DNA from 4 places in the Vibrio kanaloae genome. Region 1 is predicted to be linked to each of the others. Evidence: predicted binding sites of a transcription regulator. Region 1 holds the regulator's gene; each other region holds the start of a gene.
What was found. The regulator PurR, encoded in region 1, represses purine synthesis genes. The targets are predictions, from matches to a motif close to TNANGNAAACGTTTNCNTNA.
Positions count from the first base shown of each region.

Region 1 (3,582 bases):
CCAGTCACGTAATAGATAGCGGCTACTTAGAAAGGCAAGGGTAGCACCAATTGCACTTGCGAAAGATACCAGCAGCAAGCTATTCCAGAAACCAAATAGAGCAGCTCCGAGCAGGGTGACAACAGCGGCACCAGGAATTGAGAAAGCAGTAATCATTACATACGCAACAAAATAGATAGCGGCAGCTGCAATAAAGTTGCTGTCAATGTAGTCATTTAAGACAGCTTGTTGGGTCTTAGCATTTTCAAGCGTTAAGTACTGGCCGAAATTGATGCCTAACAAGACAATGGTTACGACCAACACAATACCCAATATCATTTTCTTACTCATTGATACTTCCTCTAAATTTTCAATGCATACCGATAGTATAGATAGACAGGCAAAGCATAGATTAACTTTCACCAGATATAAAAAAAGCCGCAGTAAATGCGGCTTAGTTATGTATATATTGCACTGACAATGTTAATTGACGCGATTGATAAGCTCTTCGCGACGCTGCTGCGGTATAACAGACCAATGTGTACCATTGATCGCACCTTCTAGCGCCCAAAGTAGTTCAATACTGACAGAAGACGCATGCGATTCTTTGATGGCGTTAAATGCGTTTACAGAGCCAGATTCATATAAACGTTCTACAGAATCGATTCCTGCCTTTTTCAACATACGCTCGGTAGCGAGTCGAAGATTAGGCAGATCTTTGAGTCGGGTCGGCTTGGCAGAAGACTGCTCAGCTTTTTCTTCTTTAGCAAAACCCAGAGACGTGGTTGCAAGCTGCAAGATTTTCTCTTGGTCTTGCCATAGGCCTTCAGGTAAAGCGAAATATTTAGTAACAACAGGGAAACCACGTTTTTTGTAGACGTACGGTTGAAACCCTTGTTGTTCGAATTGCTTTGTTGTGCATTTGTCTGCTCGTATGTGCAGTTGGTCATTAACAACCAGAGCAAACATTGTGTCATCAGCAAAAAGACCGAATCCACCAAACATTGAGCGTGATTTTATTTTTCCTAGGGACTCAAATAACTTCATTGAGTCCTTTAGTATCGGTTTATCCATGTTATTTATCTCGGTGTATTTGAAGTACGCCACCAAATAAGCAGGTCCGAGAGATTAGCAAAATGTTGCAATTAAATTGTCAATAAGCCGTAAATTACTAAATGATTAGTAGTTACTGCATTTTGCCATCGGTAACCCCGCTACCATACCAACGAGTGGTTTAGGCCGGAAGCTTTGCGTCTCACTCTTTCGAGTGGTTTGCCCTGTGCGTGACTGATTGAATAGAATAAAGTTTTTGTTGAATGAGGCTCACACTTGTTATTTCAAAATGTGATATTGCTTCAATTAATGATCTTTGTATTGTGCATCTAGGTTCATTTTGGGTGCTGATAAAAAAAGCGCACCTAAAGGTGCGCTTGATGAAATTAAACTCATTTTATCAATTAATTTAACGTTTTAACTGTACATCGCTCTACGATTTCAGGGTGCATTTCGAAGACACGTTTTTCATGATCTTTGTCTTTTATACGTTCTAATAGAATTTCGAAAGCATTTTTACCAACACGACGTTTCGGTTGGTGCACCGTTGTTAAAGGTGGTGAAAAGTATTCAGCTAGCTCGATGTTGTCGTAACCAATGATCGAAATATCTTCAGGAATACGAATACCTTTCTGTTGCAGGCGACTCATTAGACCTAGTGCCATCGTGTCATTAAAGCAGAATACAGCCGTCGGGCGATCTTCCATCTCAACGATTTGCTCTGCAGCAAGAACTGCCGTATCGCACTCGAAGTTGCCTTCGATGATCATGTTATTATCGGTAGAAATCTTAGCTTCGTTCAGTGCGCGCTTGTATCCGGCAATGCGTTCAACACATGCTGCTTTGTCTAAGTGGCCACTTAAACAGGCAATTTTAGAGTGACCGCGTTCAATCAGGTACTTGGTTGCTAGGTAGCCACCTTCTTCAGAGTTATCAATGATCTTATCAGCTTGAGAGCTCTCTGGGCCCCAGTCCATAATAACTTTCGGGATGTCAGCGTGACGGTCTAACATCACTCTTAGTTCTTCAGTTAGGTCTGAACACATAACTAAGATGCCATCTACACGTTTCTCTGCCAGCATTCGAATGTAGTCACGTTGCTTCTCATAGATACCACCTGTGTTACACAGGATCAAAGTGTAACCTTGACGGTAGCAGTAGCTTTCAACACCATCGATAACTTCAGAGAAGAATAGGTTGGTTGATTGAGTAACAAGCATGCCGATAGTGCGTGTTGTATTGCACTTCAAGCTACGAGCTACAGCACTTGGCGCATAGTTCAGTTCGTCTACAGCTTTGTTTACTTTTTCTTGAGTCGCTTCTGCAACAAAACGTGTTTTATTGATTACGTGAGAAACGGTTGTTGTCGATACGCCGGCTAAGCGAGCGACATCTTTTATCGTGGCCATGGTTTTATCCTATTAGAAGCTACTTTCCCAAAGTACGGAATAAAGTAGCCGTTAAGCTACCTAACTAAGAGCTATAATTTGTAGGGCTCTTTGGGTACTAACGTGCTAAAAAACAAAAAACCGCTATTGAGCGGCTTGTCTTAACACCGAAATGCTCTGAACTTAAATAAGCATAGCATTTCGTGAATGTTTCATATTTTATCGTTTGCGGTCACAATTTTAGACTGACTAGAAGTTACTCGCAATAAAATTCACCCTGAAATCCGGGTGAATTGTCACATTCTATTGAATTTATTTACCTAGTCATGCAATAAGCTTAGTCACCAGCTAGATATTGAGCGTCTAAATTACAGAAGGCGAGTAACAGAGATGAGACTGAAGCGTAGAAACCGAATTCGTCAACGTCATGACATTTCACGTTGAACTTGGGTACCCAAGTAAGGAGTTGTTGTTCGATAAACTGTTGTTGAACGGAAAATGATTTTTCTAGCTTTTCTTCAAGCTCAGTTTCGTTAGAGCGAATGATCAAGTTACCAAGGAAATCGAGTTCGATAGCAATGTGGTCTGCTGGCTCTTTTAGATCTTGGTTCACCACTAAGTTGTGCTTAGCCATGATCTCTTCCATATCTTTTGCTGGCTTATCATTCAAAAGGCCAGTTTCGCCGATATACATAGAAGCGTATGGAAGGGCGCCATGTTTATCTGTTTTTAAGAAAAGGTCACAAAAGTCTGCAGACAGTTCTAGCTGAGCATCTTCACGTGTTTGTAGGCGGTTCAGCGCGTCCACTAACTTATCAATCGCTGGCTTTAGTGTTTCATTTTCGCCTAAACCAGTTAGGAAAGAACGAATGTCAACAGAGTGGTAGTGATCGAGTTCTTCTTGAGTGAGTTCTTTAGCGAATAAGCTTGATAACCACCAGTAGATTTCTGCTCTTTGTTCGTTGAACGCTTTTGTATCTTTCATTGGATTGATCCTAATATCGTCTTTCGTATACCCGGGGTACTCAGTCTAACTAACCGTGATATTTGCTAAGCGCAAAGCTACTCGTTAGTGGTAATGCCCATATTGAATTGTTATGGACGATAAATAGCAAGGTTTAAGATTGTCTTGTATCAAGAAAAATCCATGTTTCTGGCTTTT
Region 1 covers NZ_AP025497.1:1,998,151-2,001,732, reverse strand. The annotation lists gene OCV24_RS09085 (TVP38/TMEM64 family protein) at 1-330, opposite strand, end outside; gene OCV24_RS09080 (TfoX/Sxy family DNA transformation protein) at 463-1,053, opposite strand; cyclic di-GMP riboswitch class I at 1,181-1,266, opposite strand; gene purR (HTH-type transcriptional repressor PurR) at 1,437-2,441, opposite strand; gene torD (molecular chaperone TorD) at 2,758-3,405, opposite strand.

Region 2 (3,582 bases), 580 kb from region 1:
CAATAAATGGGCAGCCAACCAAATTGGTTTCCACCTTGAAGATGTAAATCCACTTCTGATTGAATTTTGGGAAAAAACTAACCCTAATTACGAGAAGAGTGTGTTTGTTCCACTTTGTGGTAAAAGCGAAGATCTGATCTGGTTAGCGTCTAAGCATGAAGAGGTTCAAGGGGTTGAATTAAGCCAGATTGCGGTTCGCGCATTTTTCTCAGAGCACTTTTACACACCGACTGTGACTCAAATTAATGGCCAGCATGAGCTCTACCAGTTCGACGAACTGAGTGTTTACACGGGTGATTACTTCACAGCGCCAATTCAGCCTGTCGACATTATTTATGACCGTGCTTCTTTGGTGGCTTTGCCTGCTGAGATGCGCGTGCAATATGTGGAACGTTTGAAGCATCTGTTAAAGCCAGGTGGCAAGATGTTGTTGGTGACATTGGACTACGATCAAAACGAGATGGCAGGGCCTCCGTTTAGCGTACCTAAACTAGAAATCGATCAGTTGTTCGCGGGATACAAAATCACATTGTTGAATCAAGATATTGCAGACGATGAACATCCTAAGATTGCTAAGAAAGGCTTGTCGCGTTTCTGTGAAGAAGTGTATTTAATTGAGTCTGAAGCTTAAGCTCTCAGATTACTCAGTTAAGTAAAAAGATAACACTAACAAAAAGATGGGCTAAACCAGCCCATCTTTTTTATTGTTTAGATTTGAACTCGTGATTGTTCAGAATTGAATAGCAGGTTAATAAATCACTTTTACTTTAGCTGCGCTTTCAATGGCATCTTGGATTGCTGCTTCTGTGCTGTTACGACGAGTTAACGCCACACCAAGACGACGACGACCATCAATGTCAGGCTTACCAAACAAACGAACTTGCGTTTGTGGTGCGTCTAGTGCTTCTACAAGGCCTTCAAAGCGAATGTTGGTTGAAGTGCCTTGCCCTAGGATAACCGCTGATGCACACGGGCCGTATTGTGTGATTGATTTGATCGGCATACCAGTAAATGCGCGTACGTGCAGTGCGAATTCAGATGAATCTTGAGACATTAATGTCACTAAGCCAGTATCGTGTGGGCGAGGGGATACTTCGTTGAAGATAACGTGATCGCCTTTAACGAACAGTTCAACACCGAAGATACCGTGACCGCCTAGTGCGTTAACCACTTGTTCTGCTGTGTATTGTGCCGCTTTCAAGGCATTGTCTGACATCACTTGTGGTTGCCATGATTCGCGGTAATCACCGTCTTCTTGGCGGTGACCGATAGGCGCACAGAAGTGAACACCATCAACAGCGCGAACGGTTAACAGAGTGATCTCGTAATCAAAGTCGATGAAGCCTTCAACAATCACACGACCCGCGCCAGTACGACCACCTTCTTGTGCGTAGTCCCAAGATTTCTGGATGTCTTCTTCAGTTTTGATAACGCTTTGGCCTTTGCCTGAAGAACTCATTACAGGCTTAACAACGCAAGGCATACCCACGAATTCAACAGCAGCGGCGAAGTCTTCGAAGGTGTCTGCAAAGCGGTAAGGTGAAGTGCTCAGTTTTAGCTCTTCAGCTGCAAGACGACGGATACCTTCTCGGTTCATTGTCAGTTTCGTCGCATTAGCCGTTGGAACAACATTCAAGCCTTGTGCTTCAAGCTCTACCAATTTGCTGGTGGCAATAGCTTCTATTTCTGGAACCACATAATCTGGTTTTTCGAGTTCAATGACTGCTTGCAGTGCATCGCCATCTAACATGTCTAATACATGGCTACGATGTGCAATTTGCATTGCGGGTGCATCAGCGTAACGGTCACATGCAATAACTTCCAAACCTAAACGTTGGCACTCGATAGCAACTTCTTTGCCGAGTTCACCTGAACCTAATAGAAGTACACGAGTAGCATTTTCACGAGTAGCAGTACCAAACATAGAAATTCCTTCCGACCTTATGAACGATTGATTGAAAACGGGGTGATCATACTGATTTGCATGATAAAAGCAAACGTTTGCTTTTGTTGTTCCGTTCATTACAGGCATAAAAAAAGCAGCTCCGAAAAGTAGGGCTGCTTATTTAAAATATTGTTAACCAGATGTACTTAGATTGCTAAGTAAGTCACTGGAATATCGGGGTTAATTGCTTCTAACGTAGACTGAGTATCGGCTAGGTGACTGATGCTACCATCAGCAATCTCAACTAAGGCAGCGTTTTCAATTTGTTCGAAATCGAAGCCAGCCATCTTAAGTTGAACCAAGGCGACTTGTAGCGGCGGTAGACTTGGGTTGAATGCCGCGTTTTCTGCGTAAGTACCGGTGAACATCTCACCCGTTGTCAGTTGTAGTGAAACACCACTTAGGTTCTTCGTGTAAGGTGCGTGGCTGCGGTTTAACGCTTCTAAGGCACGGACGACAAGCGGGGTCGTTTCATCCGACTGATATTCATGATTCAGTTTAGCCATTAATCCCGTTGTGATGCCTAGATCTGCTGGGCCGAATGAATCTGGCAGGTATTCTTGTAGTGACATTTCATCACGTTGTGGAAGCTGAACTTTGAGCTCTTTTGCTGTCGTCAGTTCATTCATGAATTGGCGGCAGTGTCCACAAGGGCTGAAGTTGATTGTGATATCCGAGATACCTTCTTCACCTTTCATCCAAGCATGGCTGATCGCAGATTGCTCAGCGTGTACGGTTTGGCCAAGTTGAGCTCCGGCAATTTCAAGGTTTGCACCAAAATACAAAGTACCAGACAAACCACGCACGATTGCACCAACATAGAAGTTCGAGAGCGGTACGTAAGCATAGGCTGCAGCAAAAGGAAGCAACGCAATACGCAGTTCGTCATCCGCTAATCCACTTGCTTGTAGTAGGCTGGCAAATTGTTCTGGAGAGAATGTTGCGTCAAAGTTGTCTGCTAATACGATGTCGCTTAAAAGTACTTGAATTGAAGAGGGAGCACTTTCCAGCGCCAGGGTAATACGACTGTTCATGTTGAATCCTTATTTGACCTTAGACTTTAATTTTATGCAATGTTCAGGATATTTCTGTGACTATTGTCACCATTCCAATTCCATTGTTACATTACCTTGCATAATTAGAGTGAGGTCACAAATGAAATCGATTGCAAGATTGAAAACAACACGTGATATCGCATTTATTGTCCAAAATAAGAAGCCCAAACAGACTCTGAAATAAACAGAGTACTGCTTGGGCTGATTTGGTCTTGAAAACACTTGTAAGCGATTAAAAGAGCTTGCAAGTGTTGTTTGGTGGAGGCTTATTACTCGTATCTTGTCATCTGGCTAGTTAAGAATAGAGCCAAACCACGACGGAAAACACGCTAGGGGCAATGATTGAAGTGATAACCCCGCAAAGTACCAATGCCAATGAACTGAATGCGGCATCTTCTTGGTTCTTTTCTGCACAAGTCGCGGTGCCCAACGCGTGAGAAACCGTACCCATGGTTAAACCTCTGGCAACTGGGCTCTTAATGCCAATCAGGTTGTAAATAGGGTAAGCAAAAATCGCCCCGAATAGGCCGACAATCAAGACCAAAATTGCCGCAATGGCTGCTTCACCACCTAAATGGCTCG
Region 2 covers NZ_AP025497.1:1,413,729-1,417,310, forward strand. The annotation lists gene OCV24_RS06590 (thiopurine S-methyltransferase) at 1-631, shown strand, start outside; gene purT (formate-dependent phosphoribosylglycinamide formyltransferase) at 749-1,924, opposite strand; gene cdd (cytidine deaminase) at 2,092-2,979, opposite strand; gene OCV24_RS06605 (LrgB family protein) at 3,296-3,582, opposite strand, start outside.
Region 2: purT (formate-dependent phosphoribosylglycinamide formyltransferase) is a predicted target of PurR. The motif match lies at 1,990-2,009, and genes of this name have one in related genera.

Region 3 (3,582 bases), 170 kb from region 1:
TGCGACGAAGAAATGAAACGCTTGAACAATGCACTAAAAACCCTACTACAAAATGTTACAAAATAGTAAAAAAGAACACTAATCAAATTTACAAAGTCACAAATATACCGATTTTATTAGTGTGGCAATCGATCCCCCTCTCAAAAACAGGTAACAAACTATTAACTAATAGGTCTTACTTGTGTCATAATTTGCGCCGAAAATACACCTGGCGTATACAGGTGAGGAGAGAATATGTTCACAATAGAAGGCGTTTGTGATTGGTGCAAAAAGCCAAGCCTAGTAAAAAAGCACGACTACCTAGATGGTAAGTGTCATCATGCATGTAAAGAGTGCAATGATATTGCAACCATTGATGTTCGCCAATTCAATATTGGTGAAATGGAAATGAGAGCGAAACTCTCCCAAGCGACACTGAGATAAGTAACACCTCTGAAATATAAGAAAGCGCCTAAGGCGCTTTTTTTGTGCCTGCGGTTTTAGACCTTCTCTCTTCTCTCTTCTCTCTTCTCTCTTCTCTCTTCTATACAGGTGTATACAGTACTTTTCTGTCAAAACCACTGTATACACCTGTATAAAGCTCACATTTTTTTCAACTTATGAGACAAGACAGCAAATTCATTCGAATTTAATTTATCTAATAATTTCAATAGTTTAATCATATTCCATCCACAATTCTAAACAGAATCGTCCAATAATCCCGCAAAAAACGCTTGATCTTATAAGCAATCAAAACTACTGTATACACATACAGCATGTATATAAGGACAGCAAAATGATTCAAGCACACGTTAAAGCACAACACTCTAGCCCGCTAGTTCACTGCGCATTTACATCAGTTTCTCGTAAAAGCAAAAATTCAAACGAGGAAGCGTTGTTTGCAAGAATGGCGTTGCTGTCCAATCAACATCAGTGGTTACTGTTTACCGCTCAAACACCAAGACCATCAGCTAAACAGCTTAAGCAACATAATGTTTGCTGCGACCGCGTTATTCATATGAAAGCCTCTCATCAAATGACTGAGGTAGAAACTGTTGAGAAAGCAATCCGTTCTAAGAATGCGAGCGCGATTGTTGCAAGTGCATCGATTGACCAGTTCAGCCAACAGTACCTAAGAACACTAGGGTTACGCTTTCAATGTGAAGTCTTCTTTATGGATGCAAATTCAGAGCGTATTCACTAAGAGCGTATTCACTAAACCACCTTGCTTAGCCTTTTAGCTAGCAAACATAGCTTAACCTTTGAGCTCACAAACATAGAGCCAAAACAAAGTCCAAATATACTGCCTTCCCCGCCCTACAATTCGCCAATTTTTTAGCGGATTGTTAGGCGGGGGTTTTTATTTAAACAACAGACTTAGCAATCGTTTGCTTTTTCTCTGGAAGCAAATAGTAGATTGGGTATAATGCCCGTCTAATCATGTGCACACCGCACTTCTCTGTATGACGTTTGATAAAAGATAGGAATGTCTAAATGAGCCTTGCTGATCAAGTTCTTGCCGTAAATGATGACCTACCAATCCGTACTGATAAACCTGTCCACAGTGGCAAGGTTCGTTCGGTCTACTGGTTAACTGAAGAAGATAGCCAACGACTAATTAAAGAGAAAGGCTACGATGTAGCACCAGATGCGCCTTTAGCAATCATGGTGATCAGTGACCGTATCTCTGCATTTGATTGTATCTGGCGTGGTGAAGGGAATCTTAAAGGTGTTCCAGGTAAGGGAGCGGCTCTGAATGCTATCTCTAACCACTGGTTCAAATTGTTTAAAGACAACGGACTTGCTGACAGTCATATTCTTGATATCCCTCACCCGTTCGTATGGATTGTACAGAAAGCTCGCCCAGTCATGATCGAGGCGATTTGCCGTCAATACATCACAGGTTCAATGTGGCGTGCGTACGCGAACGGCGAACGTGAATTCTGTGGTATCGAGATGCCTGAAGGCCTTGAGAAAGACAAGAAGTTGCCTGAGCTACTGATCACGCCTTCAACAAAAGGAATTCTGAAAGGTATTCCTGGCGTTCCAGAAGCTGACGATGTGAACATCACTCGTAACAACATCGAAGATAACTTTGCAGCCTTCAACTTTACTCAAGCAAGCGACATCGCGCATTACGAAAAACTTCTTAAAGAAGGCTTCAACGTAATCAGCCAAGCGCTAGCAAAAGTAGATCAAACCTTTGTTGATACCAAATTTGAGTTTGGCTACGTCAACGATGCTCAAGGCAAAGAAAAACTTATCTACATGGACGAAGTTGGTACTCCAGATTCATCGCGTATCTGGGATACTCAGGAATACAACAACGGCAACATCGTTGAGAACTCAAAAGAAGGTTTCCGTCAGTTCTTGCTTAACTACTTCCCTGATGCAGACATCTTGTTAAACAAAGAACGTATGCCAGAGCGTGAAGCATTGGCTCATGATAATGAACTTCCACTTGATTCGCTAATGTCTCTGTCTCGCACTTACCTTGATATCGCAGCGAAAATCACAGGTGCAGAGATCGTACTGAGCGAAAATCCTAAGCAAGAGATCATTGATGTACTGCGCGCTGACTATGGTCTAATCGACTAGTCGCTTAATTGCTTAATCTCAAAATAAAAAGCTAGAACGCTAATAAGCTCGTAGACACAAGTTTTAGATACTAAAAGGGCCTCAATATTGAGGCCCTTTTTACGTGTACGTTCTACTATTCCTGAGAGAGGTTGTAGACGAACTGAAGTTACAGCCTAATCGTAAACTCTTCTCCAGAATTAACCGCAAGCACTAAATGACTACGCGATTCGATATACTCTATCTGCTCTTCTTCAAGAGAATATGGCATCACAACTTTGAGTTCATTTATTCCTTCTAGCTTGGCAAGCTTGAGCAAAGTGACAATGTTTGACTCATCACTTTTACGCGTAGACATTGATTTCAATGCCATCTGCCATAAGCGATCTTCTGGGCTTGCTAGCTCTTTAATGCTATCGCGCCAGACAGTACTGAATACTGGGGCAATGGTGGTAAGTGCTTCCAGGAAAGTCCATTTTTTACTGCATGAGGCGCCAAGAAATGTTGTGTAATCAAATTCTACACGCGTCTCTTTCTGTTTATCCATGATGTCCCCCGACACTTTGGCAACACAATATACTCAATATCCACCAACTTCTTTTATATAGCAATAGGATATAGAAGAATGGTCTTTTATGACCTTTTGATTGGTTAAAAATGCATATAAAAATCAAGTTTGTAACAAAATACGCACTGATAAATCACATATGCGCCTATTTGATTAATATTTTAGAGATAAAACTTATCTAAGCTATTTTATATCGATAATACGGCTCGCTTTTTTATATTGAATACGCCATCCTGACCATGTTGGTAGTTCCCAACGTTTTGGCGATAACTTGCGACCACCCGATTGATAATGCACGTAAATCAGCTTTCTTCCGGGGAAGTATTCAACATCAAGCTGCAAATCAGCAAGGCTCAAAGAAAACGGATATTTTTCTGAAAACTCTGAATAAAGCCAAGTTGGGATGCCTTCAAAGGGAATATCTGACTGTTCGAACATTTCTAGCTCGCTAATGTCAG
Region 3 covers NZ_AP025497.1:1,831,814-1,835,395, forward strand. The annotation lists gene OCV24_RS08355 (tetratricopeptide repeat protein) at 1-66, shown strand, start outside; gene OCV24_RS08360 (hypothetical protein) at 235-423, shown strand; gene OCV24_RS08365 (SulA-like leucine-rich domain-containing protein) at 776-1,183, shown strand; gene OCV24_RS08370 (phosphoribosylaminoimidazolesuccinocarboxamide synthase) at 1,474-2,577, shown strand; gene OCV24_RS08375 (hypothetical protein) at 2,726-3,103, opposite strand; gene OCV24_RS08380 (helicase-related protein) at 3,308-3,582, opposite strand, start outside.
Region 3: OCV24_RS08370 (phosphoribosylaminoimidazolesuccinocarboxamide synthase) is a predicted target of PurR. The motif match lies at 1,356-1,375, and genes of this name have one in related genera.

Region 4 (3,582 bases), 1.5 Mb from region 1:
TGCTGAAATGCTAACTTGGTTACAAGGAATGGTTCGAGCGTAATCCTGATCGCTGACCTTATCTTTTTTATTGTTCAGTTCCGATGGGTGCACGGTACGAGGCATAATTCCCCCTAGTTAAATAACGTCCTAGTTATAATTCCATAAGGCTCAGTGGTGTGGTTTACATTAGCGTTATGGTGTCGAGCTCAATCGCTCGTAATCGTCCTAGTTTTTGCTCTCGCATTCATTTAACTAATGATTTTCAGACTAAATACATTAGGGTTAAACGTGAGCTTGATCGTCTAGGAGTTACCTTAACTATTGTCAGTAGTGCTAGAAAATACAAATTATCAGTGGCTTTTTATACTAAGTGGTTAACGGTAAAGAAGGGCGTTAGAGAAGGGAATGGCGAGTGAAAGTTCGGTAAGTACATAAAAATAAAGCCCTTACTAAGAAATAAGGGCTTTAAAGAAACAAATCGCAGTGGCTAAATTATTTTAGGCCAGCGAAGTCCGCAAGGATTGCTGCTTTGTCTGTCGCTTCCCAAGGGAACTCTTCACGACCGAAGTGGCCGTATGCAGCAGTCTGCTTGTAGATAGGTTGAAGAAGGTTCAGCATCTCTTGAAGACCGTATGGGCGTAGATCGAAGTTTTGACGAACGGCTTCAATGATGATCTCGTGCGCTACTTTTTCAGTACCGAACGTTTCAACCATGATAGATGTAGGATCAGCAACACCGATAGCGTAAGACAGTTGAATCTCACAACGGTCAGCCATACCTGCTGCAACGATGTTTTTCGCAACGTAACGCGCTGCGTAAGCTGCAGAACGGTCAACTTTTGATGGATCTTTACCAGAGAATGCACCGCCACCGTGACGAGCTGCGCCGCCGTAGGTATCAACAATGATCTTACGACCAGTTAGACCACAGTCACCCATTGGGCCACCGATTACGAAACGACCTGTTGGATTGATGAAGAAGTTAGTGTCTTTATTGATCCACTCTGAAGGCAATACTGGCTTGATGATCTCTTCCATTACCGCTTCACGTAGGTCAGGTGTTGTGACTGAATCACAGTGCTGAGTTGAAAGAACAACGGCATCAATACCCACGATCTTACCTTGATCGTACTGGAATGTTACTTGAGACTTCGCATCTGGGCGAAGGAAGTTAAGCTTGCCACTCTTACGTACTTCAGCTTGCTTTTTAACAAGAAGGTGAGAGTAAGTAATTGGAGCAGGCATTAGGATTGGTGTTTCGTTAGTCGCGTAACCAAACATGATACCTTGGTCGCCAGCGCCTTGCTCTTTCGGGTCTGTTTTATCAACACCTTGGTTGATGTCTGGAGACTGCTTACCAATTGTGTTTAGAACGGCACAAGAGTCAGCGTCAAAGCCCATATCAGAATGAACGTAACCAATTTCACGTACTGTTTCACGAGTGATTTCTTCAATATCAACCCATGCAGACGTTGTTACTTCACCGCCAACCATCACCATGCCGGTTTTTACGTAAGTCTCACAAGCAACACGTGCTTTTGGATCTTGTTCCAAGATGGCATCAAGAACAGCATCAGAGATTTGGTCTGCAATTTTATCTGGATGGCCTTCTGAAACAGATTCAGAAGTGAATAGGTGCTTAGCCATGAGAGCTCCACTTTTAGTTTTAGTTGCAAATAGTGTTTTAGTTGCAAATAGATTAAATGCAAATAATTTTAGGCGTCGCAAGTTAAGGAAGCGCCGCCATTAAATACAGTATATTTTGTAGGTGTTTCTACTTCTAGACGGCCATTCTAAATTCCAATGGTCGAATTACAAGCTCTTTTTTATGATATGACATAACTAAACGTTTGCGTGCCGGGTGATATAAGCCATTACCAAGTGATATAAATGGGTAAAAATTGCGAAAAATGATGGTTAAAAGGACAGTAAATCGTTTGCAGTCGCTATAGTCGTTTGAGAGAATACCCGCGCTAATAAAAATGAAATTTTTAGCATTAACTTTTTTTAAATCGCTTATGTACTCAGGAGCAGACATGCCTTCTCGTAAAGTTCTAGCCAATGCAATCCGTGCGCTTAGCATGGACGGTGTTCAACAAGCAAACTCTGGTCACCCAGGCGCACCTATGGGTATGGCTGACATCGCTGAAGTTCTTTGGCGTGGCCACTTGAACCACAACCCAGCAAACCCAGAGTGGGCTGACCGCGACCGTTTTATCTTGTCTAACGGCCATGGTTCAATGTTGATTTATTCTCTGCTTCACCTTGCAGGTTACGAGCTTTCAATTGAAGACCTGAAAAACTTCCGTCAACTGCACTCTAAGACTCCAGGTCACCCAGAGTACGGTTACGCTCCTGGTATCGAGACAACGACTGGTCCTCTAGGTCAAGGCATTACTAACGCTGTCGGTATGGCAATGGCTGAGAAAGCGCTTGCGGCACAATTCAACAAAGAAGGCCACGATATCGTAGACCACTACACTTATGCATTCATGGGTGATGGTTGTCTGATGGAAGGCATTTCTCACGAAGCCTGTTCTCTAGCAGGTACGCTTGGTCTTGGTAAGCTAGTTGCTTTCTGGGATGACAACGGCATCTCTATCGATGGTGAAGTTGAGGGTTGGTTCTCTGACGATACCCCTAAGCGTTTTGAAGCATACGGCTGGCACGTAATCCCAGCGGTAGATGGTCATGACTCTGACGCGATCAACGCAGCGATTGAAGCGGCTAAAGCGGATCCTCGTCCTACTCTTATCTGTACTAAAACAGTAATCGGATTTGGTTCTCCAAACAAAGCAGGTACGCACGACTGTCACGGTGCACCTTTAGGCGCTGACGAAATCGCAGCAACTCGTAAACAACTAGGTTGGGAGCACGGTCCTTTTGAAATTCCGTCGGAAGTTTACGCAGAGTGGGATGCGAAAGAAGCAGGCGCAGCTAAGGAAGCAGCGTGGAACGAGAAACTTGCAGCTTATGAAGCAGCATACCCTGAGCTGGCAGCTGAATTCAAACGCCGCGTAAACGGTGATCTTCCTGCACAGTGGGAAGAGAAAGCATCAGCAATTATCGCTGATCTTCAAGCTAACCCAGCAAACATCGCATCACGTAAAGCATCTCAAAATGCTCTAGAAGCGTTCGGTGCTATGCTACCTGAATTCATGGGCGGCTCTGCTGACCTTGCACCTTCTAACCTGACTATGTGGTCTGGTTCTAAGTCTCTTGAAGCAAACGACTTCTCTGGTAACTACATCCACTACGGTGTACGTGAATTCGGTATGACTGCTATCATGAACGGTATCGCTCTGCACGGTGGTTTCGTACCCTACGGCGCAACGTTCCTAATGTTCATGGAATACGCTCGTAACGCTATGCGTATGGCTGCTCTGATGAAAACTCAGAACATCCAAGTTTACACGCATGACTCTATCGGTCTTGGCGAAGATGGTCCAACCCACCAACCAGTTGAGCAGATCGCTTCTCTACGTCTAACTCCAAACATGAGCACATGGCGTCCATGTGACCAAGTTGAGTCTGCTGTTGCTTGGAAACTGGCAATCGAGCGTAAAGATGGTCCTTCTGCACTTATCTTCTCTCGTCAAA
Region 4 covers NZ_AP025497.1:454,838-458,419, forward strand. The annotation lists gene OCV24_RS02280 (DUF2189 domain-containing protein) at 1-105, opposite strand, end outside; gene metK (methionine adenosyltransferase) at 475-1,629, opposite strand; gene tkt (transketolase) at 2,019-3,582, shown strand, end outside.
Region 4: metK (methionine adenosyltransferase) is a predicted target of PurR. The motif match lies at 1,821-1,840, and genes of this name have one in related genera.